Regions from separate parts of the Faecalibacterium sp. Marseille-Q4896 genome, predicted to be linked through region 2. Evidence: a T-box and tRNA genes for the amino acid it is inferred to sense, from the RefSeq annotation. Region 2 holds a T-box; the other holds one or more tRNA genes.
The links. The T-box of region 2 lies ahead of metG (methionine--tRNA ligase). A T-box ahead of a tRNA ligase gene usually reads a tRNA of that ligase, here a tRNA-Met.
Positions count from the first base shown of each region.

Region 1: it encodes a tRNA-Met, which carries the amino acid that the T-box ahead of metG (methionine--tRNA ligase) is inferred to sense. The anticodon was not compared.

Region 1 is NZ_JAFREG010000002.1:192,926-204,324, reverse strand. It holds gene J3348_RS04885 (elongation factor G) at 1-1,848, opposite strand, end outside; gene J3348_RS04880 (dCMP deaminase family protein) at 2,092-2,571, shown strand; gene argF (ornithine carbamoyltransferase) at 2,964-3,962, shown strand; gene J3348_RS04870 (biotin transporter BioY) at 4,019-4,579, opposite strand; gene J3348_RS04865 (hypothetical protein) at 4,913-5,050, shown strand; gene J3348_RS04860 (hypothetical protein) at 5,176-5,751, shown strand; gene J3348_RS04855 (sigma-70 family RNA polymerase sigma factor) at 5,874-6,365, shown strand; gene J3348_RS04850 (DUF4349 domain-containing protein) at 6,352-7,491, shown strand; tRNA gene J3348_RS04845 (tRNA-Met) at 7,578-7,654, shown strand; gene J3348_RS04840 (hypothetical protein) at 7,824-8,672, shown strand; gene J3348_RS04835 (EAL domain-containing protein) at 8,738-9,157, shown strand; gene J3348_RS04830 (GTP-binding protein) at 9,278-10,222, shown strand; gene J3348_RS04825 (hypothetical protein) at 10,281-10,427, shown strand; gene J3348_RS04820 (PTS glucose transporter subunit IIA) at 10,478-10,993, opposite strand; gene J3348_RS04815 (aminotransferase class I/II-fold pyridoxal phosphate-dependent enzyme) at 11,157-11,399, opposite strand, start outside.
Region 2 is NZ_JAFREG010000003.1:283,921-295,319, forward strand. It holds gene atpD (F0F1 ATP synthase subunit beta) at 1-425, opposite strand, end outside; gene atpG (ATP synthase F1 subunit gamma) at 459-1,340, opposite strand; gene atpA (F0F1 ATP synthase subunit alpha) at 1,327-3,081, opposite strand; gene J3348_RS07580 (ATP synthase F0 subunit B) at 3,071-3,562, opposite strand; partial or broken gene atpE (ATP synthase F0 subunit C) at 3,578-3,804, opposite strand; gene J3348_RS07590 (F0F1 ATP synthase subunit A) at 3,844-4,527, opposite strand; gene J3348_RS07595 (hypothetical protein) at 5,032-5,496, opposite strand; gene J3348_RS07600 (hypothetical protein) at 6,661-6,978, shown strand; gene J3348_RS07605 (hypothetical protein) at 6,998-7,309, shown strand; gene J3348_RS07610 (hypothetical protein) at 7,319-7,540, shown strand; gene J3348_RS07615 (Dabb family protein) at 7,617-7,919, shown strand; T-box leader at 7,965-8,206, shown strand; gene metG (methionine--tRNA ligase) at 8,276-10,273, shown strand; gene J3348_RS07625 (EamA family transporter) at 10,280-11,242, shown strand; gene J3348_RS07630 (TatD family hydrolase) at 11,239-11,399, shown strand, end outside.

The sequences.
Region 1 (11,399 bases), on a different contig from region 2:
CTTGGTCACATCGCCCATGATATCGCCGGTGTTGTCGTTTGGCACATGAGCCTTCAGGGTGTGGATGGGTTCCAGAATGACCGGGCCGGCCTCCGGCATAGCGGCCTTGTAAGCCAGCTTTGCGGCCATAATAAAGGCCATCTCGGAGCTGTCCACCGGGTGGTAGCTGCCGTCCAGCAGGGTGGCTTTCAGGCCCACCACGGGGTAGCCTGCCAGCACGCCCTTTTCGGCGGCAAGGCGCACGCCCTTTTCAACAGCCGGGAAGAAGTTCTTGGGCACGCTGCCGCCGAACACCTTCTCCTCAAACACGACCTGCTCGCTGTCGCAGGGCTCGAAGTTGATGATAACATCACCGAACTGGCCGTGACCGCCGGTCTGCTTCTTATGACGGCCCTGCTTCTGGCAGGCCTTGCGGATGGACTCGCGGTAGGCGATGCGGGGTGCTTCCAGCCCGATCTCCACGCCGAACTTGTTCTTGAGCTTGGCCTTCACCACGTCCAGATGCTGCTCGCCCAGACCGCCGATCACCTGCTGATGGGTCTCGGCGTTGTTCTCGTAGCTCAGGGTGGGGTCTTCTTCCATCAGGCGGGCCAGCGCGCTGCTGATCTTGCCCTCGTCGCCCTTCTTGGCCACAGTGACGGCCATGAACAGGCTGGGCTTGGGGAACACGGGGGCGGGCAGCTTGACCACGCGCTCAGCGTCGCACAGGGTGTCGCCGGTCTTGGCGCTCACCAGCTTTGCCACTGCGCCGATGTCACCGGCAATGATGCCGTCGGAGTCCACCTGCTTTTTGCCAATGACGGTGAGGGGCTTGGAGATCTTCTCCACATCGCCGGTGCGGGCGTTGGTGAGGGGTTCGCCTGCAGTCACCTTGCCGCTGACCACGCGCAGGTAGCTCAGCTTGCCCACGAACGGGTCGGCCACGGTCTTGAACACGTAGGCGGCGGTAGGCTCGTCAACGGTGCAGTGCAGTTCCACCGGCTCGCCGGCGGCATCCTCGGCCAGCGTGCTGGCTTCGTGCTCCGGGCTGGGCAGCAGCTTGTGCATGTTGAACAGCAGCATATCCAGCGCCTGCTGGTTCACGGCGCTGCCGCAGAACACGGGGGTGATCAGGCCGTCCTTGACGCCCTTGCGCATGCCTTCCACGATCTCTTCGGTGGTGAAGGCTTCGCCGCCGAAGAACTTTTCCATCAGCTCATCGTCGGTCTCGGCAATGGCTTCGCTCATGGCCTCAATCAGGCCCTGAAAACGGTGGCCGATGTCCGGCAGGTCCACCTGGATCTGCTTGCCGCCCTCGTACTTGAAGGCCTTCTGGCTGAACAGGTTGATGTACACGGGGGTGCCGTCGTCCAACTTGGCGGGCACCACGCAGGGGCAGACGGTGGAGCCGAACTTGATCTTCATATCCTCAAGGATCTTGAAGTAGTTGGCATTCTCCAGATCGCACTTGGAGACGAACACCATGGTAGCCTTGCCATTCTTGCGGGCCAGCTGGAACGCCTTTTCCGCACCCACAGTCACGCCGCTGCGGCCGGACACCACCACCAGCACGCTCTCGGCGGCACGGATGCCCTCGTACTCACCGGCCTCGAAGTCGAACAGGCCCGGCGCATCGATCAGGTTGTACTTGATGCCCTCGTACTCCACGGGGACGACCGATGCAGACAGGCTGGCCTTGCGCTTTGCTTCCTCGGGGTCAAAGTCCGAAACAGTAGTGCCGTCCTCAACACGGCCCATACGCTCGGCAGCGCCCGAAAAATAGACCAGCGCCTCGGTGAGCGTGGTCTTGCCGCTGCCGGCATGACCGGCAATCAGGATATTGCGGATGTTGTTGCTTGCGTATTTCATATCGGTTTTTCCCTCATTTCCGCCGCACGGAGCATTCTCTCCGCTTTTGTGGCATATTTTACAAAGATAATACCACACTCAAAATGATTTTTAAATATTTCGTTTGAAAATTCTGACGAATCAAGCGCCAAACTTCGGGGCAAGGTTTTGTGCAAGTTGCACGGCAGTGCCAAAGTTTATTGTAAAATCCACAGCGATACGCTATAATAAAAGGCAGAATAAAGGCACAAGGAGCATACCGAAATGAAACGTACCGATTACATCAACTGGGATGAATATTTCATGGGCATTGCGCTGCTCACGGCCATGCGCTCCAAGGACCCCAACAGTCAGGTGGGCGCGTGCATCGTCAGCTCGGAAAACAAAATTCTGTCCTTGGGCTACAACGGTATGCCCATTGGCTGCAGCGACGACGAGATGCCCTGGGAGCGGGAGGGCGCACCGCTGGACACCAAGTATATGTACGTGTGCCACGCCGAGCTGAACGCCATCCTCAACAGCGCCCACAATAACCTGAAAGGTGCGCGGGTGTACGTGACGCTGTTCCCCTGCAACGAGTGCACCAAGGCCATCATCCAGTCGGGCATTGCCGAGGTGGTGTACTACGGCGACAAGTACCACGACAGCGATTCCAGCGTGGCGGCGCGGTTCATGTTCAAAAAAGCCGGCGTGAAGCTGACTGCCTATCAGTCCACCGGACGGAAGGCCGAGCTGGAGCTGTAAAGTGTGAATTTTTTCATAGCATCTTGACTTTTGCGCCGGATTGCATATACTAAAGATAGAAAGTTGGTAAGGTTAGATCACCGGCTCACAAAAAGCGAACCCCCGCAGAGTTGCAGCTCCGCGGGGGTTCTTTGTGCTTACTTGCCCTTTCTGTGACTCTCAAGCCACTTGCACAGGTAGGTTGCAGCTACCTGCGCTGCGACAGCCACGATAAAGTTGGTAAAAATGTCGATCATCCGGCTCACCTCCCTTCTGTTGCCAAAATGGAGAAGGGCAGCACGATTAGTATAACATATCCGACAGGGTATTGCAATTTTTACAGGATATCATTATAATAGAGCTATATCTCGAATAAATATTCAACAATGCTTGCATAGAGAGGGAAATATACAATGAGTCTGAAGAACCGCAGCTTTTTGAAGCTATTGGACTACACCCCTGCCGAGATCGAAGAACTGCTGGACCTTGCCGCAGACCTGAAGGCAAAAAAGAAGGCCGGCATCCGCCACAATGACCAGCTGGCAGGCAAGAACATCGCCCTGATCTTTGAAAAGACCTCCACCCGCACCCGCTGCAGCTTCGAGGTCGCTGCCCACGATCTGGGCATGGAAGTGACCTACCTTGACCCGTCCGGCAGCCAGATCGGCAAGAAGGAGTCCATTGCCGACACTGCCCGTGTGCTGGGCCGCATGTTCGACGGCATCGAGTACCGCGGCTATGGCCAGCAGATCGTGGAAGACCTTGCCCACTACGCCGGTGTGCCGGTGTGGAACGGCCTGACCAACGAGTTCCATCCCACCCAGATCCTGGCCGACTTCCTCACCATCCGGGAGCACTTTGGTCACCTGAAGGGCATCAACTTCGTTTACTTCGGCGATGCCCGCTACAACATGGGCAACAGCCTGATGGTGGGCTGCGCCAAGATGGGCCTGAACTTCACCGCCTGTGCACCCAAGAAGTACCAGCCGGACGCTGCCCTCGTGGCCGAGTGCCAGAAGATCGCTGCCGAGACCGGTGCCACCCTCACCTTTGAGGAGGACCCCGCCAAGGCCGCCAAGGGTGCCGACGTGCTGTACACCGATGTGTGGGTGTCCATGGGTGAGCCGGTGGAGGTGTGGGCTGAGCGCATCAACGACCTTGCCGCCTACCAGATCAACCAGCAGCTGATGGAAATTGCAGGCCCGCACGCTGTGTTCATGCACTGCCTGCCCGCCTTCCACGACCACAAGACCACCGTGGGCAAGGAGATGGGCGAGCGCTTTGGCCGCGATGCCATGGAAGTGACCGATGAAGTGTTTGAAGGCCCCCAGAGCATCGTGTTTGACGAAGCCGAGAACCGAATGCACACCATCAAGGCCGTGATGGCTGCGACCCTTGGCTATGTAAAATAACGGATCACAAATAAAAAAGGGAGGCTGCGTTTGCAGTCTCCCTTTTGCTTTGCCTGTTAGGCTTCCTTCAGCTTCAGCACGCCAGCCTGTACCAGACGCTTGCGCAGCAGTGCACCCACGATGCAGCTCACCACGATCTTGGCGAGGTCCAGCACAATGAACGGGTACACGCACACCGAAAGCGCATAGCCCAGCTCGCACTGCATCTGGAACACGAACCATGCGGTGCCCAGTACGTAGCAGGCGGCATCGCCCAGCACAAGGCCGATGCCGGAGATCACCGGCTGGCCCTTGCTCTTTTCGATGAACAGACCGCCGATGAAGGCCAGCAGCAGGTAGCCCACCAGATAGCCGCCGGTGGGGCCTGCCAGCTTGGCAATGCCCGCGCCGTAGCCGGAGAACACCGGCACGCCCACAAGGCCGATGAGCAGGTACACCGCCACGCTCAGGGTGCCGAACTTGGGCCCCAGCAGCCATGCGGTCAGGCAGATGACAAAGTTTGACAGCGAAATGGGAATGGCCCCGATGGGCACGCTCAGCGGGCCAAGCACGCACAGCGCGGCGGCCATCAGCGCAGTGACAGCCATCTGATAGGTGGTCAGTTTTTTGTTTTTCATAGAATAGAATTCCCCTCTGTTAAAAATTTACAAGGCATCTGTGCTCGAGTATAGCGCAGCGGGAGACAGATGGTCAACAATAAAGTTTCGAGGGGGTTTACAATAAAAACTCCCGGCACACTGACCGGGGGACAAAACACATTGTGTCGAGTCGGGAAATGTGATATACTGTCAATAAGGCGCTGATTGCAAAGTTGGTGGTCATGCTTTCTGTCCCGTTATCGCTGATTCTTCTTATCTAGTTTTCTACTTAGGATGAAGCAGAGGTTCCGGGAGGAAACTTTTTTGCAAGTGCCCTGCCCGGAGCCTTGAAGGCGAAGGGAGGGATGTCGGATGACTCTTTTGGAGACTCTCGCATTGCTCACGTTCATTCTCACACTGTTGAGCCTGATCGTGGATGTGATCCGCCTGACCATTGAGGTCGTGGCAAAGTTTTCCCAGAAGAAAGACGATGATAACAAAAAAGATTGACCGCCCTGCTTCCAAACTGTGCGGTCAATCTTTTTGACAAGCGGGATGGAAAGCTGACCCTTGCAGTCAGCGCCCCTTCTGTATTTATTATACCGCATCAGCGTTATTTGTCAAGGAGGTTCCCTATGGGTGGAGGACACGTATCGCGCCCCGATTTCGGGATGCCGCAGCCGGACCCGGCCTACCCACTGACCGAGTTCTACCTGCTTTTGCAGCACGCACTGGACAAAGCGGGCCGCTTTGCGCTGCCTGCGCTGTATGCCCGCGTGCAGGCACCGGCCCGGCACATCTATCTGGACGAGGCGCGGGAATATTTGAGCCTTTCGCCTACCGGGCGGGAGGGGGATATCCGCCTGCTGGCCGAGGGCAGTCTGCAGCTGCTGTACAGCACCCTGCACGTCCAGCCGGACGGCACGCCTGCAGCCCTGCTGCTCACCGAGGAGTGCACCCGCGCCACGGTGGCGGTGCAGCTGCTGCCGCCCTTTGTGTGGGAGGACCCGCTGCCGCCGCTGCCGGACACCCCTGCGGCGCTGACGCTGCAGCTGACCATGCAGGATGTGATGCAGGCCGATACCGACCCGGCAGCGCTGGGCAGAAAGCTGGCTGGCACAGCGGCGAACAAGCGCTGGCTGCACCATCCGAAGGCCGAGACCTTCCTTGCAGAACGGGTGGCCCTGCTGCAGAGAGTATATAAAAGGTGATTTTCATAAATTTTTCCAGCAATGCAATCTTCGGGGGCGTTCAGCCGTGTATAGGGTGAATGTCCCCCGTGGAACACGAATTCCACCAGCCCTGTACAGGCGGTAAAGGAGAGCTTGAAACTATGGGACAGCTGACCAGAAACGAAGTATTTACGCTGGCAGTGCAGAAATACAGCGATGCTGTTTACCGCGCTGCCATACACAACAGCCGATGCACAGCCGATGCCGAGGACGTGGTGCAGGATGTCTACGAGAAGCTCCTGCATTATAATGGTACGTTTGAGAGTGAGGAGCACCTCAAGGCGTGGCTGCTGCGGGTGGCCATCAACCGCTGCCGGGACCTGACCCGCGCAGCCCATCAGAAGGACACCGAGCTGGACGAGAACCTGCCCGCGCCCGATGCGTTTGAGGACGGCAGTGTGCTGGACGCAGTGCGCGCCCTGCCGGAAAACTACCGCAATGCCATCTATCTGCATTACTACGAGGGGTACACGGCGGCGGAAATCGGCCGGATGATGGGCGCACCGTCCAACACGGTGCTGAGCTGGCTGCGGCGTGCCCGGGCGCAGTTACATACGATGCTGAAGGAGGAAATCGAAGATGAGGTGGTATGAGTACAAGATGGAGACGGACGACCTCTACGCCCCGGACGATCTGAAGGCAAAGCTGCTGGCCATGACCGACCAGCTGACCGAAGAAGAAAAGGCCCAGCCCATGATGAAAACCGACGCACCGGTACCGGCCCAGTCCGCCCCGGTGCAGCCGAAGAAGAAACTGATCCGCTTCCCCGCAAAGCGGGTGGGCGCACTGGCGGCCTGCCTTGCTGTGTGCGTGGTAGGCTATGGTGCTTTTGCCACCGGACAAATCGGCCTTGGCGCAAAGAGCAGCAGTCCGGCGGTCTATTATTCTGCGGACAGTACTGCGGCGGGGATGGCGGCAGGCGGCGCGGACCGCGCCGCTGTGGACAGCCCCATGGCAGCCGATTACAGTCTGAACACCATGGCGCTGGAAAGCGGCGCAGACAACGGCACCGCTGTTTATTCGGAGGACGATGCGGCAGCAGCGGCCCACAGCACCGACCACGCAAAGATCATCTACACCGCGAACCTCAGCCTGGAAAGCAAGGACTACGACGCAGCCCGCGCTGCGCTGGATGCTGCCCTTGCTGAAGCGGGCGGCTATCTGGAATCCAGCAGTGAATACTCGGATGCCGGTGACAGCCGCAGTGTCAGCCTGACCTACCGGGTGCCGCAGCAGAACTACGAGAACTTTCTTGCCGCCGTGGCCGAAGCAGGCAACGTGACCTACAAAAACCAGCAGGCCGACGACGTGACCGCCCAGTACATGGACGTGGAGACCCGGCTTGAGAATCTCAAGAACCAGCGAACCCGCCTGCAGCAGCTGCAGCAGCAGGCCGACAACCTCTCCGACCTGCTTGAGATCGAGTCCAGCCTGACGGATGTGCAGAGCCAGATCGAGAGCTGGCAGAGCCAGATGGACTGGTACAACGATCAGGTGGAAGAGTGCACCGTGTACGTGAGCCTGAGCGAGGTGAGCACCTACTCGCCGCCCAGCGAGGGCTTCGGCAGCCGCTTTGTCAGCGCCCTTTCCGCTGGCTGGCAGAACTTTGTGGGTGGCCTGCAGCAGGTCATCGTTGCCCTTGCCGGTGCATGGCCGGTGGTGGTGATCGCAGCCGCCGCCTGCGCAGGGTTCGTGGTTTGGAAAAAGAAGAAAAAATAAATCAAAAAAATACTTGACATCCGCCCGCCCTTGTGGTATTATACTTGAGCAGTCAGCGAGAACCGCTGAGAGCACAAAGTAAATATCGCGGGGTGGAGCAGTCTGGTAGCTCGTCGGGCTCATAACCCGAAGGTCGTTGGTTCAAATCCGGCCCCCGCAACCACCAAGCGTTCTGAGATCTCTCAGAACGCTTTTTTGTTGTCTGGATCCGATACGAAGAAGGGGCTGCTGCACATCGTTTTAGCCGAAAGTGCAGCAGCCCCTCTTACTGTATCAAAAATTTACACCCACTCGCCGTTGAAATGGTAGCTGCCCACAAGGCCCGCACCGATGTGAACAACGTTTCTTCCATGGGCCGTGATGGCTCCGGCATCCGCATGATGATGTGGGCAGGCGCTACCATGGAGGCAGGCCCCCGTGCAGGTCAGGCAGCCGACATCAACAGCCGTCCGTCCTTCCCCTTCGGCGGTATCTGGCCCATCTTTGGCAACGACGGCAAGCGCTTCTTCAATGAGACCATCACCCGCCACGGCTCCGTGGGCTATCTGGACATGATGCCCGAAGGCCAGAAGATGCCCTACATCACCCATGGCTTCCTGCGGGCGGACAGCCGCAACAGCATGGGCTTTATCCTGCTGTACGGCAAAAAGAACGTCTCCCGCTACGGCTTCCGTCACTCGGTGCTGGAGGCCACACGCCGCCCGGTGTGCCATGTCATCCTGCAGCGCTGCGCGGGCAGGGATATGCTGGACGATGCCGCTGCCGAGGCCCAGCTGGCCGAGGCGGATGAACTGTTGACGGCTGTGGGCTTTGTGCAGTATCTGCCGCGGCGCTGGGCAAAGCCTGGCTGCGAGGATAAATTCTGGCAGGGCGCTGCTGCCGGCATGGATGTGCTGGCCTTTGGCCTTTGCGCCTGCACAAAGCTGGACGGCATGGAGACCACCAACACCGGTGACCTGAGCGTTTATCTTGCACACAGTGCGGATTATGAGCAGATCACTGTGTCCACCGTCCCGGCAAAAAAAACGAATAACAGCAGCAAAGCACAGCTTTTCCCAGTCAATGGGAAGGGCTGTGCTTTTTATTCCGATGGGTGGAAAGTTCTTCCGCTTTCTTGTGATCGTGAAGGTTTTTGCCGGATTTTGGTTACGCACCCGGAAAAAGATGGTATGATAAACTAGGTATAATCGGGTGATATGGTAGCCGGAACGTCCTGCTGCGTGAGCGCCCTCAGGGGAGAAAATCGATGAAAAAATATCTCAAAGCGGTCGTGTCCGGGCTGTGCGCCGCGGCGCTGGCCCTTGGCTGCGTGGGCTGCGGCAGCAGCGCCCGCAAGGTGATGGCCTACGAAGCCCTGATGCGCTCCGATATGGAAGCGCTGCGCTCACCCGCTACCATCATGAAGCTGGCGCAGGAGCAGGGCGCACTGTATGAAATCGAGCGGCTGACCTTCTTCAAATCGCTGGAGACCTTCGCCCACCCGCGCAGCATGCAGATCATTGCCGAGGGCGTGGAGACCGCCGCCGAGCTGCGCAAGGTCATCGAGCTGGGCGCGGATGCGCTGCAGGGCTACTTCCTTGCAAAACCTGCCGCCGTACCGGCCAAAATGGCACCTGCCGCCCGCAAGGTCATTGCCGAGTACAGCTCTGCATCCGACAGCGGCTGAATACGAACATAAAAAGTCCCGCAGAAATGCGGGGCTTTTTGCATCTGCCACTGGCGTATTACAGTTTGCTGCGGTATACTGGAACCGGGCAAACAACAGCACAGGAGGTGCTTTTTTATTATGGTACAGGTAGACCTTATCACCGGCTTTCTGGGCGCAGGCAAAACCACCTTTCTGCGTCGGTATGTCCGGTATCTGGTGGCACAGGGCCACAATGTCTGCATTCTGGAAAACGACTTCGGCGCAGTGAACGTGGATGCCATGCTGGTGCAGGACCTTCTTGGCCCGAACTGCGACCTTGAGACCATCAGCGGCGGATGCGACTGCGACACCCACCAGCGCCGGATGCGCACCAAGCTCATTGCCATGGCCATGCGCGGGTTTGACCGGGTGGTGGTGGAACCCAGCGGCATCTTTGATGTGGACGAGTTTTTTGATGTGCTGCGGGACGACCCGCTGGACCGCTGGTATCACATCGGCAATGTGATCGCCATAGTGGATGCCATGCTGCCGGAAACGCTTTCGCCGCAGGCTGAGTACGTGCTGGCATCCGAGACAGCCAACGCGGGCCGGGTGCTGGTCAGCCGTACCCAGCTGGCCGGGCAGCAGCAGACCGCTGCCGCCGTGGCCCACCTGACCCGTGCGCTGGAGGGCTGCAAGTGCTCCCGCCGCTTTGCGCCGGAAGAGATCATCACCAAGGACTGGGCACGGCTTACCGATGCCGACCTTGCCGCCATTGCGGCCTGCGGCTGCAGGCAGGCCAGCTGCGAAAAGCTGCATTTTGATGAGCACGAAGCCTTCAGCTCTCTGTGCTTTCTGGAGCAGCACCTGACGCTGCAGCAGCTGAAGGCCGCTGCCGACCATCTGTTTGCGGATGCCGCCTGCGGCCATGTGCTGCGGGTGAAGGGCTTTGCACCGGACCCGCAGGGCACCACCGGTTGGCTGGAGCTGAACGCCACCGCTGCCGGCAGAACGCTGGAACCCATCCCGCAGGGGCAGGATGTGCTCATCGTCATTGGCGAAGGACTGGACAAAGCGGCCATTGAAGCCCGGCTCAAGGCCTGAATTTTCAACACAAAAACAACAGAATGGTGAAAAACAGAAGGAGAAAGAGAAGAAGGCCATGAACAAGACCCGGCAGGCTCCCTCAGCACGGCACATCATCGGCATGGTGGTGGGTGTTATCATCATCGCCTTTGGCCCCTTCATCCAGTTCTTCGATGGACATTTCTCCCAGAAGGCGCTGAAATATAAACAAGAAAAGGAATAACAAAAAGGCGTGGGCCTCCGAATGGAAGCTCACGCCTTTTACGATTACGATCAGAACTTGAACAGCGGAGTGCCGGCCAGCACATCGCCCTCGGCCAGCATCTTCAGCTCGCCCATGTCATCGCCGTTGGTCACGATGATGGCGGTAGCGGTGGGATGGCCTGCGGCGCGGATGGCGTCCAGATCCACCTTCAGCAGCGGGGTGCCGGCCTTGACCTTATCGCCCACCTTGACCAGTGCCTTGAAGCCCTTGCCCTGCATCTCCACGGTGTCCATGCCAACATGGATCAGGATCTCGATGCCGTCCTCGCTGGTCAGGCCCACGGCGTGCAGGGTGGAAGCCACCTGTTCCACGGTGCCGTCAAACGGAGCATACACGGTCTTGCCGGTGGGCTCGATGCCGCAGCCGGGGCCAAGGATGCCCTGTGCAAAGGTCTCGTCGGGGATGTCGGCCTGTGCCAGCACCTTGCCGCGGATGGGGGTCAGAACGGTCTTGCTCTGACCGAAGAATTTGACAGTCTCTTCCTGCTCGGTCTTGCCGCCGAACAGCTTATCAAAAAAGCCCATGTTAAAATACCTTCTTTCCGATTATTTCATAGAGCCAGCCGGCCGAAACGCTGTCCTGCAAGGCCCACCGGCTCCAACCCATTGGTCTACCCAAAAGATACCACATTGTGAAAGAAATTGCAATTGGTATCCCGCATAAAACAGCCAAAAATCTTTGGCGGCATCACATCAGGTCAATCAGCTGCTCGATCTCCTCCATGCGGGTGGCCCAGCTGGTGGCAATGCGCATCACGGTGTGGGTGTCGTCGTACTTCTCCCAGAAGCCGAACTTCGCCTTGCCTTCCAGCGCTTCCAGCTGGCTGTTTTCCAGAATGGGGAACACCTGATTGGTGGGCGACTCCATATAGAAGCGGTAGCCCTTGGCAGCAAGGCCCTCCTTCAGACGGTCGGCGGTCTCGATGGCGTT
Region 2 (11,399 bases):
TTTGCATAGGGGGCCAGCAGGTCGATGACCTTGATGCCGGTCTCCAGGATCTCGGTCGCGGGCTTCTGCTCCGCAAAGCTGGGGGCCTTGCGGTGGATGGGCCAATGCGGCACATCATCCACAGAGCCCTTGCCGTCGATGGGTCTGCCCAGCGGGTCGAACATGCGGCCCAGCGTGGCTTCGCCCACCGGTGCGGTCAGGCCGTGGCCGGTAGCGGTCACGGTCATGCCCTTGCCCAGACCCTCGCTGGCGGAAAGCATGATGCAGCGCACAGTGGTCTCGTTGACATGCTGTGTCACTTCCATCGTGCGCTCGGTGCCCTCGGCGGTCACGGTAAGCGCTTCCTGCAGGGCAGGCAGCTTGCCTGCGGTGAACTGCACGTCCACCACAGGGCCGGCTACGCGAATAATAGTTCCCTGTATCATACGATTGCCTCTATACTAATTTGTAAATACGTTTTATTCCGCCCGGTTCTGCACGGCAGCCGCACCGCCGATGATTTCGGTGATTTCCTGTGTAATGGAGCCCTGACGGGTGCGGTTGTATTCCAGTTGCAGCTCCCGGATCATATCGTTGGCGTTCTTGGTGGCGGAATCCATGGCAGTCATGCGGGCGCTCTGCTCTGCGCAGAAGCTCTCGGTCATGGCACCAAAGATCATGCCGTGCATATAAATGGGCGCGATTTGTTCAAACACCGTCCATGCAGACGGGAACATCTCCACATCGCCCTTCGGATCGCCCAGACCCTTGGGGGCAGGCTGCAGATGGGCGCGGTCCAGCGGCAGCAGACGCACCATGGTGGGCTCGCTGGTCAATGCATTCTCGATGCGGGTATAGATGAGATAGATCTCATCCAGCTTGCCGGTCTTGAAATCATCGATGGCGTCCATCGTGATATCGCGGGCACGCTGCAGCGTAGGCTCCGTGGCACCGTAGTGGAAATCCTCCACCAGCCGCGGGTCCTTGTGGTACAGGGCGCGGTAGCCGGTCTGGCCGATCACATAGAACCGGTCGTTCTCATCCGCATTTTCCTTGAGGAACTTGATGATGTTCTGGTTGTAAGCGCCTGCCATGCCCTTATCTGCCGTCAGCACAATGTAGGCCCGCTTGGGGTTTGCGATATTACGCTCGTGGAAGAACGGATGCACCGGCTCTTCCGGCAGGTGGGGCACCACGCGGGAAATGGTATCGCGCATACGGTTGAAGTAGGGCGATACATTCTGGTAGTTCTTACGTGCCTTGCGCAGCTTGGACGAGGAGATCAGGTACATGGCGTTCGTGATCTTCATGGTGTCCTGAATGCTCTCGATGCGCTCCTTCAGCAGCTTACTGGACGGCATGGCTGTCGCCTCCCGCATAAGCTTTCCAGGCGTTCAGGATGGCATCGACCATTTCAGGTTCCAGCTTGCCGGTGGCGGTGATCTTATCCATCGTACCGGACACATCCGCGCGGAACTGACGCACAAATGCGGAAGTTTTGGCGCGCAGCTCGGCAGTGGGCAGTTCGTCCAGCACGCCGTGGGAAGCCAGCACCAGCGTGACCACCTGCTCGGCGTCGGACTTGGGCTGATACAGCGGCTGCTTGAGCATTTCCATCAGAGCCTTGCCGTGATCCAGCTGGCGGCGGGTCTCCGCGTCCAGATCCGAGCTGAACTGTGCAAAGGACTCCATATCCTTGTACTGTGCCAGCTCGATACGCAGGTTGGCGTTGGCCTTTTTCATGGCCTTGGTCTGGGCAGCGCCGCCCACACGGGACACCGACAGACCCACATTGACGGCCGGGCGGTTGCCTGCATTGAACAGGGCGCTCTCGAGGAAGATCTGACCATCGGTGATGGAAATGACATTGGTGGGGATGTAGGCCGAAACGTCGCCTGCCTGCGTCTCTACGATAGGCAGTGCGGTGATGGAACCGCCGCCCAGATCGTCGCGCATCCGGCAGGAGCGCTCCAGCAGACGGGAGTGCAGATAGAACACATCGCCGGGGTAAGCCTCACGGCCCGGAGAGCGGCGCAGCAGCAGAGAAATGGCACGGTAGGCCACTGCATGCTTGGACAGATCGTCGTAAACGATCAGCACGCTCTTGCCCTGACTCATGAAGTACTCGGCCAGTGCGGTGCCGGCATAGGGTGCGATGTACTGCAGGGGAGCGGAATCCGAAGCAGTAGCCGCCACGATGGTGGTGTAGCTCATGGCACCGTGCTTCTGCAGATCGCCTGCCACGCGGGCAATGGAAGAAGCCTTCTGGCCGATGGCCACATAAATGCACAGCACACCGGTGTTTTTCTGGTTCAGGATGGCGTCCGTGGCGATGGAGGTCTTGCCGGTCTGGCGGTCGCCGATGATCAGCTCACGCTGGCCGCGGCCGATGGGGAACATGGAATCGATGGCGAGGATGCCGGTGTGGAGCGGGGTATCCACGCTCTGACGTTCCAGAATGCCGGGGGCCTGCTTTTCGATGGGGTTGTAGCCCACAGCTTCAATGGGGCCCTTGCCATCGATGGGCTCGCCCAGCGGGCTGATGACACGGCCCAGGAAGGCATCGCCCACCGGGATGCCGGCACGCTTGCCGCTGCGGGTCACCATGGTGCCCACACCGACGGTCTCAGCTCCGTCGAACAGCATGATGCCCAGCTGTTCGGGGTCCACGCTCTCCACCATACCCTTGGCACCGTTGTCGAAGGTGACGATCTCGCCGTACACGGCGCGGTTCATGCCCTCGACGTGCACGATGCCGTCGGCAGAGGAGATGACCACACCGCCCTCGGCAGAGGTCTCGGCGGGCTTGTAGTCCTCAATGCGGGTCTTGAGGGTAGCCAGCGAGGGCTTACCCTCCATCATCTTGTCCAGCTGATGACGGCCGGAGTTATCGAACACGCGGTCGCCCACCTGCAGGACATAGCCGGACAGCAGGCTCTCGTCCACCGTCACGTTCAGGATGACCTCGGTGGCATCATACAGCTTGCGTACCTCGGCGCGGATCCGGTTCAGCTCCTCTTCCCGGGGCTTGCGGGCGCTGCGCAGCTCGGCCTTGACGATGCGGTTGTCCGCAAAAAATTCACGACTGAATTCAGTTGCCATTGCCTGCACCTGCTTTCTCCAGCAGATCGTCCAGCAGACGTGCGTCGTCCTGGGCGGTCAGATTGCGGGCCAGCAGCTTCTCGCACATCGCACGGGCCAGTGCCGTGGTCTGGGCATCGGCTTCCCGCAGCTTGCTCTGGCGTTCGGCCTCGGCGCTCGCCTTGCCGGCGGCCACGATGGCGTCTGCCTGCTTGCGGGCATCTGCCAGCAGCTGCTGCTTTTCGACCTCAGCCTGCTTTTCGTAGGCTTCGCGGCGGGCAGCGGCCTCATTGTCCACATTGCGCAGTTTTTCCTGTGCGGCGTTCATGGTCTCTGCGGCTTCCTTCTTGGAGGTCTCCGCATCGGCCAGGTTTGCGTCCACCATCTGCTGGCGCTTTGCGATCACGTCCTGAACAGGCTTGAACAGGAACTTGCGCAGCACCGCATACATGACGAGGACGTTCACGACGGTCCACAGCAGGTTAATATCCAACTTCAGCATTCGTCTGCGCCTCCGTTACTGACCCAGGAACAGGATGATCAGCAGTGCAACGACGAAGCCGAAAATTGCAGTACCTTCTGCCAGAGCAGCGCCCAGCAGCAGGTTGGTCTGGATCTTGCCGGATGCCTCGGGCTGACGGGAGATTGCCTCCGTTGCCTTCCCGTTGCGATGCCGATGCCGATACCGCCGCCAATGCCGGTCAGCGCTGCAATGCCAGCGCCCAGAGCAATCAAACCATTCATAGTAATAATCTCCTTTTAAATTCAGTAAATATCAATGGATCAGTCTTCTCCGCCCATGGTCTCTTTCATGAACAGTGAAGTCAGGAACACGAACACGTAGGTCTGGATCAGACCATCGAACAGGTCAAAATACAGGCTGAACACCGCCGGGACGAACACAGGCACCACGAGCTTGATCAGCTCCATGATGACGAATGCACCCAGCACGTTGCCGAACAGTCGCATGCACAGGCTGGTGGGGCGGATGGCGATCTCGAGGATGTTCATAGGGGTCATGACCGGAGTGGGGGCAGACAGACTCTTGAGGAAGCCCACGCCGCCGCGTGCACGGATGCCTGCACCCTCGATCAGGATGATGCTCATCAGCGCCAGCGCTGCGGTCACGTCCAGATCCTTCGTGGGGGGCTTGACACCGAACACGCCAATCAGGTTGCTGAAGGCGATGTAGATGGCCACGGTCATCAGGTAAGGCACATAGCGCCTGCCCTTTTCGCCCAGCAGACCTTCAAAGAAATTGGTGCCTGCGAGGTAGGCCATTTCCAGCACGGCCTGACGCTTGCTGATGTGGTCCACCTTCAGGTTTCTGGTAAGCAGGATCGAGCCGATGGTAACGATGGCCAGGATCACCCAGCTGATGACCACGGATTCCGGGATCTGCAGCGGGCCGACCTTGACGTATTCGACGGTCAGCTCTTCCATCAATGCTTTGGTCAGATTATTCAATTGTTTTTCCTCCTTCCTGAAGAATAGGGTTCCGGGGGTAAGACCGCCGCACCGCCCCGGCGGCGCAGCGTCCTTCTTATCGCTCGAAGAAAAGGCGCAGCTTTGTGAAAAAAGTAAGGAAGGTGTTCGGCTCTGTCCGGTCACACCCTCCCTCCTGCACGGGTCACTTCGTCTTTTTTCGTTGTGTATGATAGTACGATTGACGAAAATTGGCAAGTGGCTTTGTGCACATTCTACATTTTAGGTGGTTCTACTGCATTGATATACAAAAAAAGTTGTGCATCTTGTCCAATAAAACGTTCTTCACATGTACTTTTTCCACAAATTTCTTAGCCAATTCTTAGGTTTCAATGGCTTTTTCAGGGCATTCCGGGGAATATTTCCATCAAAAATGCCCCATTGTACATACTTTATATGCCCGATATATAAAATTCGTATAGGCGTCTCGTCCGGTATTACACCCGCTCCTATACATATTTATTATAACTGCATATCTAAAATCTGTCAGTCCGCCTGTTTTGCGCCGCGGCGGAACACCAGCCGGAAGATGGCACGGGCAAGCGGCCCGCAGTACAGCATCTGCCAGCACAGGGCCATGGGCATATTGCAGCCCCATGTATGCACCCAAGTGCCAAAGCCGGGTTCTTTAAACAGCACCGTTGCGATCAGGCTCATCACCGGGCACATGATGCACACGATCATCAGCGAGATGGCATAGGTGATGAACTGCGGACGATCTGTGGGCCGCATGAACATAAACGCCAATCCGGTGGCCAGTTTCTCCACCACGAAAAATTCCAGCACGCAGGCAATGGGAACCATGATCGGCATCTCGTGCAGAGCCATAACAAAGTTGGCATTGGTGACACCGCCTGTGTTCAGCGCCACATTGTAAACGATCATGCCATAGACCATAATTGCAGCCATGACAATGGTAAAGAAGATACGTTCCGGTAAAGTTTTAGACATTTTGATTCTCCGTTTCTTTTGTGTCTAAATTTTTGCCGCAAAAAAGCCGCCCCGCGAAACTTTCATCTCGCGGGGCGGCGGCGACTACCATTCATTGACGCTATTTTAGCACAAATCGATCTGACGCATAATACCCTGTGGACACTTTCTCCCGTTTTGCGCAAAATCCTCCACAAACGGCCCGGAACTTCTGGGCAGCTTTGCTGTTGACTTCCTCGTCAGCCCTCCCTGCAGGGCACAGAGTTCCTCCCCAAAGGGCCCGATTGCCCGGGCACACCGCACAGAAAGCGGCATTTTGCACGTTCCATCTGCTGTTTTTCAAGAACTGCACAATTTTATATTTATATCCTTGTGCACTCTGCGAATAGACAAATCAATCAGGAATATGTATAATAAAGCCAGAAACCAGAGAAGTACAGCAGAAGCTCAAGAGAGAGCTAATCCCGCTGACTTGAAGCAGAAAGGAGCGAGACCGATGGTCGATATGGAACCCGCACAGCAGGGACAGGCTGTCGGGATTCGCTGAGAAGCAAAATAGAGGCTCACCACAGACGGGATGTTTCCCCCGTATAAAAACACAACAAAAATGAGCCAGTCTTGAGCATCAAAAATGCGATTACACGACAACCTGTCGATAAACTTAACCCCCAGCGATTCAAATAGATCCGCCGGAGATGATTCCTATGAAGGTATCTTTTGTACGGAGAACATTATTTGAATAGCAAAAAAGGAGTTCTACCAATGTACTAAGTAGTTTGCCCCTGGCGAATCTAACTCGAAAGAATGTGGTAATATGAAATTCATCTTCCGAATCTCGGTGCCGCACTCCATCAGTTAAGAGAAGGGTCAATCCAATGTACTAAGTAATCAGTCCCCTTGAAATAGATTCTCAGTTTCCAGTAGTTTCTAAGGAGAGTCACCCTATGAAACGTTTACTCCGAAAATGAGGAACCACAAGGAGAAGAGGCTTATGACTCCGAAGAAGTAAGTATCCAGCCGGACGAGGGCTTGCAACCGCCTCGTCCGGCTGGTTTTATTTTGTGCTGTTTTCACCAACAGTCAACGCCCGATTTGTGCAAATTTTATGCTGCGCGGTTGAATACCGTCCTTGTGTTTTTGCACTTTTCTGTGGTATACTGTGGAAAAAGATGGGAGGTTCATTTCATGGAGTCGTTCGTTTCGGTTTCCACTCTGTTCAACCTTGTGCTGACCGTTATCTGGTTCATCTCCGGCATTCGGGATCTTCAAGGCAAAGACCCGTTCATCAATCTGCCGTTCAACCAGTATAATCGTGACCCGGAGTACCGCGCCTTCTGGCAGAAAAAGAACGGCGTGTTTTACATGCTCAACAGCATCGCCTTTCTGATCTTAGCCTTCACACCTGTTACATCGCTGCTCTACCGTATCATCTTCGGCATCGCCATTGTGGGAGACCTTCTTTATCTTGTCGCTTACGAAAGCTGGAACCATAGTGCGGATTGACAGCCGGAAAGGAGCCACTATGAATTTGAATCTTTCGGGCTGGGATTGGCTGAACGCCGCGCTGGGTGTGCTGTTTTTGTACCGCGGCATCCGGGATCTGTACAATGGCACCGGCACCGGATGGAGCACCGAGGACGAAAAGAAACACTTCCGCAAGTTTTACGGCATTGCTTCGACCATCGGCGGCGCGTTCTTGCTGGTCAACATTTTTCTGCCAAAGGTCGAGCCGCTGCACTCCATTTTGATGGTGGCAGCGCTCGTGTTGTGCACTGCCCTGCTGATCTCGTATCTGTGCTATGCCCTGAGTAGGAGCGACAAAACCAAAAAGTGAGGGGTTGCTATGGAAGTCATCTGTGCGATCTTAGCCGCACTTTTCGGCATCGGGTTCGGCATTTTTATGGCGCTGCAGCCGGAGGATGCCATTGCCCTGCATGACCGTGGGCGGTACACGCAGGTACCTGAGCCCACAGAAGAGTACATCAAATTGACCCGGCTGGAGGGCATCGGACTTTCGGTGCTCTGTGCCGTGCTTCTGGTGGTTCTGCTGTTCGCACCCCAATAATACTTTGCAGCTTTCCTCTTGCGGATTTTTTCTCACCCTGTTACAATGAGAAAAAAACGCAGGAGGTTTTTTTATTATGGTCAAGCATGTGATCCTGTGGCAGCTGAAGGACGAGCTGTCCGATGCCGAAAAAGCCGCCGTCAAGGCAGGCATCAAAGAGGGGCTGGAAGGTCTGGCAGGCAAAATTCCGGGCCTTGTGGAAGTGCATGTCAACATCAACGGTCTCCCCTCTTCCACCGCCGACCTGATGCTGGACACCACCTTTGAAAGCGCCGAGGCCCTCAAGGGCTACTCCGTCCATCCCGCCCATGTGGCTGTGGCCGACGGCAAGGTGCGGCCCTACACCAAGGCACGGTTCTGTCTGGATTACGAGATTTAATGTTGACAAACCCACCGTTTTTGCGTATTATAGACATAACAATGTAAATTGGCTGTGAAGAGAAGAGTACGCACCGTCTGCGCCTGACAGAAAGCCCGAAGGATGGAACCGGGCAGGCCGCGCGATGCCGAAGATGGTCTCGGAGCTGCGCAGGTGAAAATTGAGCCTGCGACGGGTGCGCCCGTTACCGCGCTGCGCCGTGCTTTTTGGCCCGGCAAAAGGCTGCGCCCGCAAGGGTGCGGCGAAGCAAGGTGGTACCACGAAAGTTTCAGGCTCTCGTCCTTGTCCGGCTCAGTCCGGCAGGATGAGGGCTTTTTTCGTTCCCCGCCAAATCAGGAAAGGAAGAGTATCAACCTATGAGTGAGCACAAGACATTCTACATCACCACTCCCATCTACTACCCCAGCGACAAACTGCACATCGGCCACAGCTATACCACTGTCGCCTGCGACGCACTGGCACGCTTCAAGCGGATGCAGGGCTATGACGTCATGTTCCTGACCGGCACCGATGAGCACGGCCAGAAAATTCAGGACAAGGCTGCCGATGCCGGTGTGACCCCCAAGGAGTATGTGGACAAGATCGTAGCCACTGTCAAGGATCTGTGGAAGCTGCTGGACGTCAGCTACGACCGCTTCATCCGCACCACCGACGACTACCACATGGAGTCCTGCCAGAAAATTTTCACCAAGCTGTATGAGCAGGGCGACATCTACAAGGGCGAGTACATCGGCCACTACTGCAAGCCCTGCGAGAGCTTCTGGACCGACAGCCAGCTGGTGGACGGCAAGTGCCCCGACTGCGGCCGCGAAGTGTACGACGCACACGAGGAAGCCTACTTCTTCAAGACCAGCAAGTATGCCGACCGCCTGCTGAAGCTCTACGAGGAGAACCCCCAGTTCATCCAGCCTGAGAGCCGCAAGAACGAGATGATTGCCTTCATCAAGCAGGGCTTGCAGGACACCTGCGTGTCCCGCACCTCCGTGAAGTGGGGCATCCCCGTGCCCTTCGACCCCAAGCACACCATGTATGTGTGGGTGGATGCCCTGAGCAACTATATCTCCGCGCTGGGCTACGGTAACGAAAAATATCACGACTACGACAAGTTCTGGCCCGCCGACCTTCACATGGTGGGCAAGGAGATCCTGCGTTTCCACACCATTCTGTGGCCCGCCATGCTGATGGCTCTGGATCTGCCCCTGCCCAAACGGGTGTTCGGCCACGGCTGGCTGCTGATGAACGGCGGCAAGATGTCCAAGTCCGTGGGCAACGTGGTGGATCCCGTGATCCTGTGCGACCGCTACGGCGTGGATGCCATCCGCTACTTCCTGCTGCGTGAGATTCCCTTTGGCAACGATGGCATGTTCACCAACGAAGCCCTGATCACCCGCATCAACAGCGATTTGGCGAACGATTTGGGCAACCTGCTCAGCCGCACGGTCGCTATGTGCGAGAAGTACTTCGGCGGCACCGTGCACAATGTGGCCGGTACCGAAGCCATTGACACCGAGCTGGAGACCATGGTCAACGAGCTGACCGCCAAGGTCACGGCCGACATGGACAGCCTGACCATCCCGCAGGCCCTGATGGAGATCTTTGCGGTCATCCAGCGCGCCAACAAGTACATCGACGAGACCGCTCCCTGGGCACTGGCCAAGGACGAGGCCAACAAGGCCCGTCTGGAGAGCGTTCTGTACCACCTGTGCGAGGCACTGCGCGTGTGCGGCATCCTGCTGAACGCATACCTGCCCACCACCGCACCCAAGATGATGGAACAGCTGGGTCTGGACGCATCTGCTCTGGACCTGACCAAGACCACCTACGGCGTACAGGAGACCTACACTGTGCACAAGGGCGAGGCACTGTTCCCCCGCATCGATGTGGCAAAGGAAATTGCCCACCTGAAGGAAGAGGACGAGAAGCGCAAGGCCGCTGCCGAAGCTGCCAACAAGGCCAAGGCTGAAGCTGAGAAGAAGGCTGCCGCCCCCGCCGAGGAGAGCACCGTGGACTTTACCCACGAGGAAGAGATCGACTTTGACACCTTCTGCAAGGTGGAACTGCGCGTGGCCGAAGTGCGCGCCTGCGAGAACCTGAAGGAAAGCAAGAAGCTGCTGCACCTGACCGTGTTTGACGGCGAGCGGGAGCGCTGCATCCTTTCCGGCATTGCAAAGTGGTTCAAGCCGGAAGACCTGATCGGTAAGAAGATCGGCATTGTGTGCAATCTGGCACCTCGCCCCATGATGAAGGGCAAGTATGTCAGCGAGGGCATGATCTTTGCTGCTGATACCGCCGACGGCGGCTGCTCCATCGCTTTCTACGGCGACGACACCCCCGTAGGCAGCCGCATCCACTGAGCCGCCATGCAGGAAAACAAAACGCTTTCCCGCGCGGAATGGCTGGATAAGATCTTCGGCACGCCGGTGTTCGCCGTGCTGCTGGCCATCTTCTGCAATGTGCTGTGGGGCTCGGCCTTCCCCTTCATCAAGCTGGGCTACCGGCTGTTCTCCATTGAGACCAGCAACACCGCCTCCATCTTCTGCTTTGCCGGTGTGCGGTTCATGCTGGGCAGCTTTCTGGTGCTTCTGGGCAGTGTTCTGTTGCAGAGCCGCCTGCCCAAGTTTCCCCACGGCAAAGTGGCAGCGGAGTGCTGTGCTCTGGGCCTGTGGCAGACCACGATCCAGTACGCATTCTATTACATCGCTGTTGCCATGCTCACGGGTGCCTTTGGCGGCATCCTGAACAGCACCCAGAGCTTTCTGGGCGTGATCTTTGCCCATTTCATCTACGGCAACGCCGACCGCATGACCCCTGCCAAAACGCTGGGCTGTGTCATCGGCTTTGCAGGCGTGCTCATCGGCACGCTGGGAAACCACGGCAGCGGCAGCGGCTGGGGCGTGTTCTGCATGATGGCCGCTACCATCATCTTTACCCTGTCCGGCCCGTGGAACAAATCCGTGACCAAAAAAGCAGACAGCTTTGCCGTCTGCTTCATCAACCTGTTCGTGGGCGGTCTGGCACTGTTCGTGCTGGGCACTGTGCTGGGCGGCAGTCTCCATGTGCAGAGCGCACTGGCGGTGGTGGTCATGCTGTATCTGGCCTTCATCTGCGGGGCAGGCTATGTGCTGTGGGCCCTGCTGATGAAGAACAACCCGGTCAGCCGCATTGCCATCTTTGGCTTCGTGAACCCGGTGGTCAACGTACTGCTGAGCGCCGTGCTCAACGGCGAACCCCTGTTCCGCTGGCAGTATCTGGCGGCTCTGGTGTTCGTGTGTGTGGGCATCTGGCTGGTGAACAAGGCCCCCGCCAAAAAGGAGGGCAAATGACCGGCCCCATTTTTGACACCCACGCGCACTACAGTGCCCGCGCTTTTGACGCAGACCGCGATTTCCTGCTGGGCAGCCTGCCCGGCAAAGGCGTGGTGGGCGTGTGTGAACAGGCCACCCACTCCGGGGATGCACCCCGGGTGATGGAGCTGGCGCA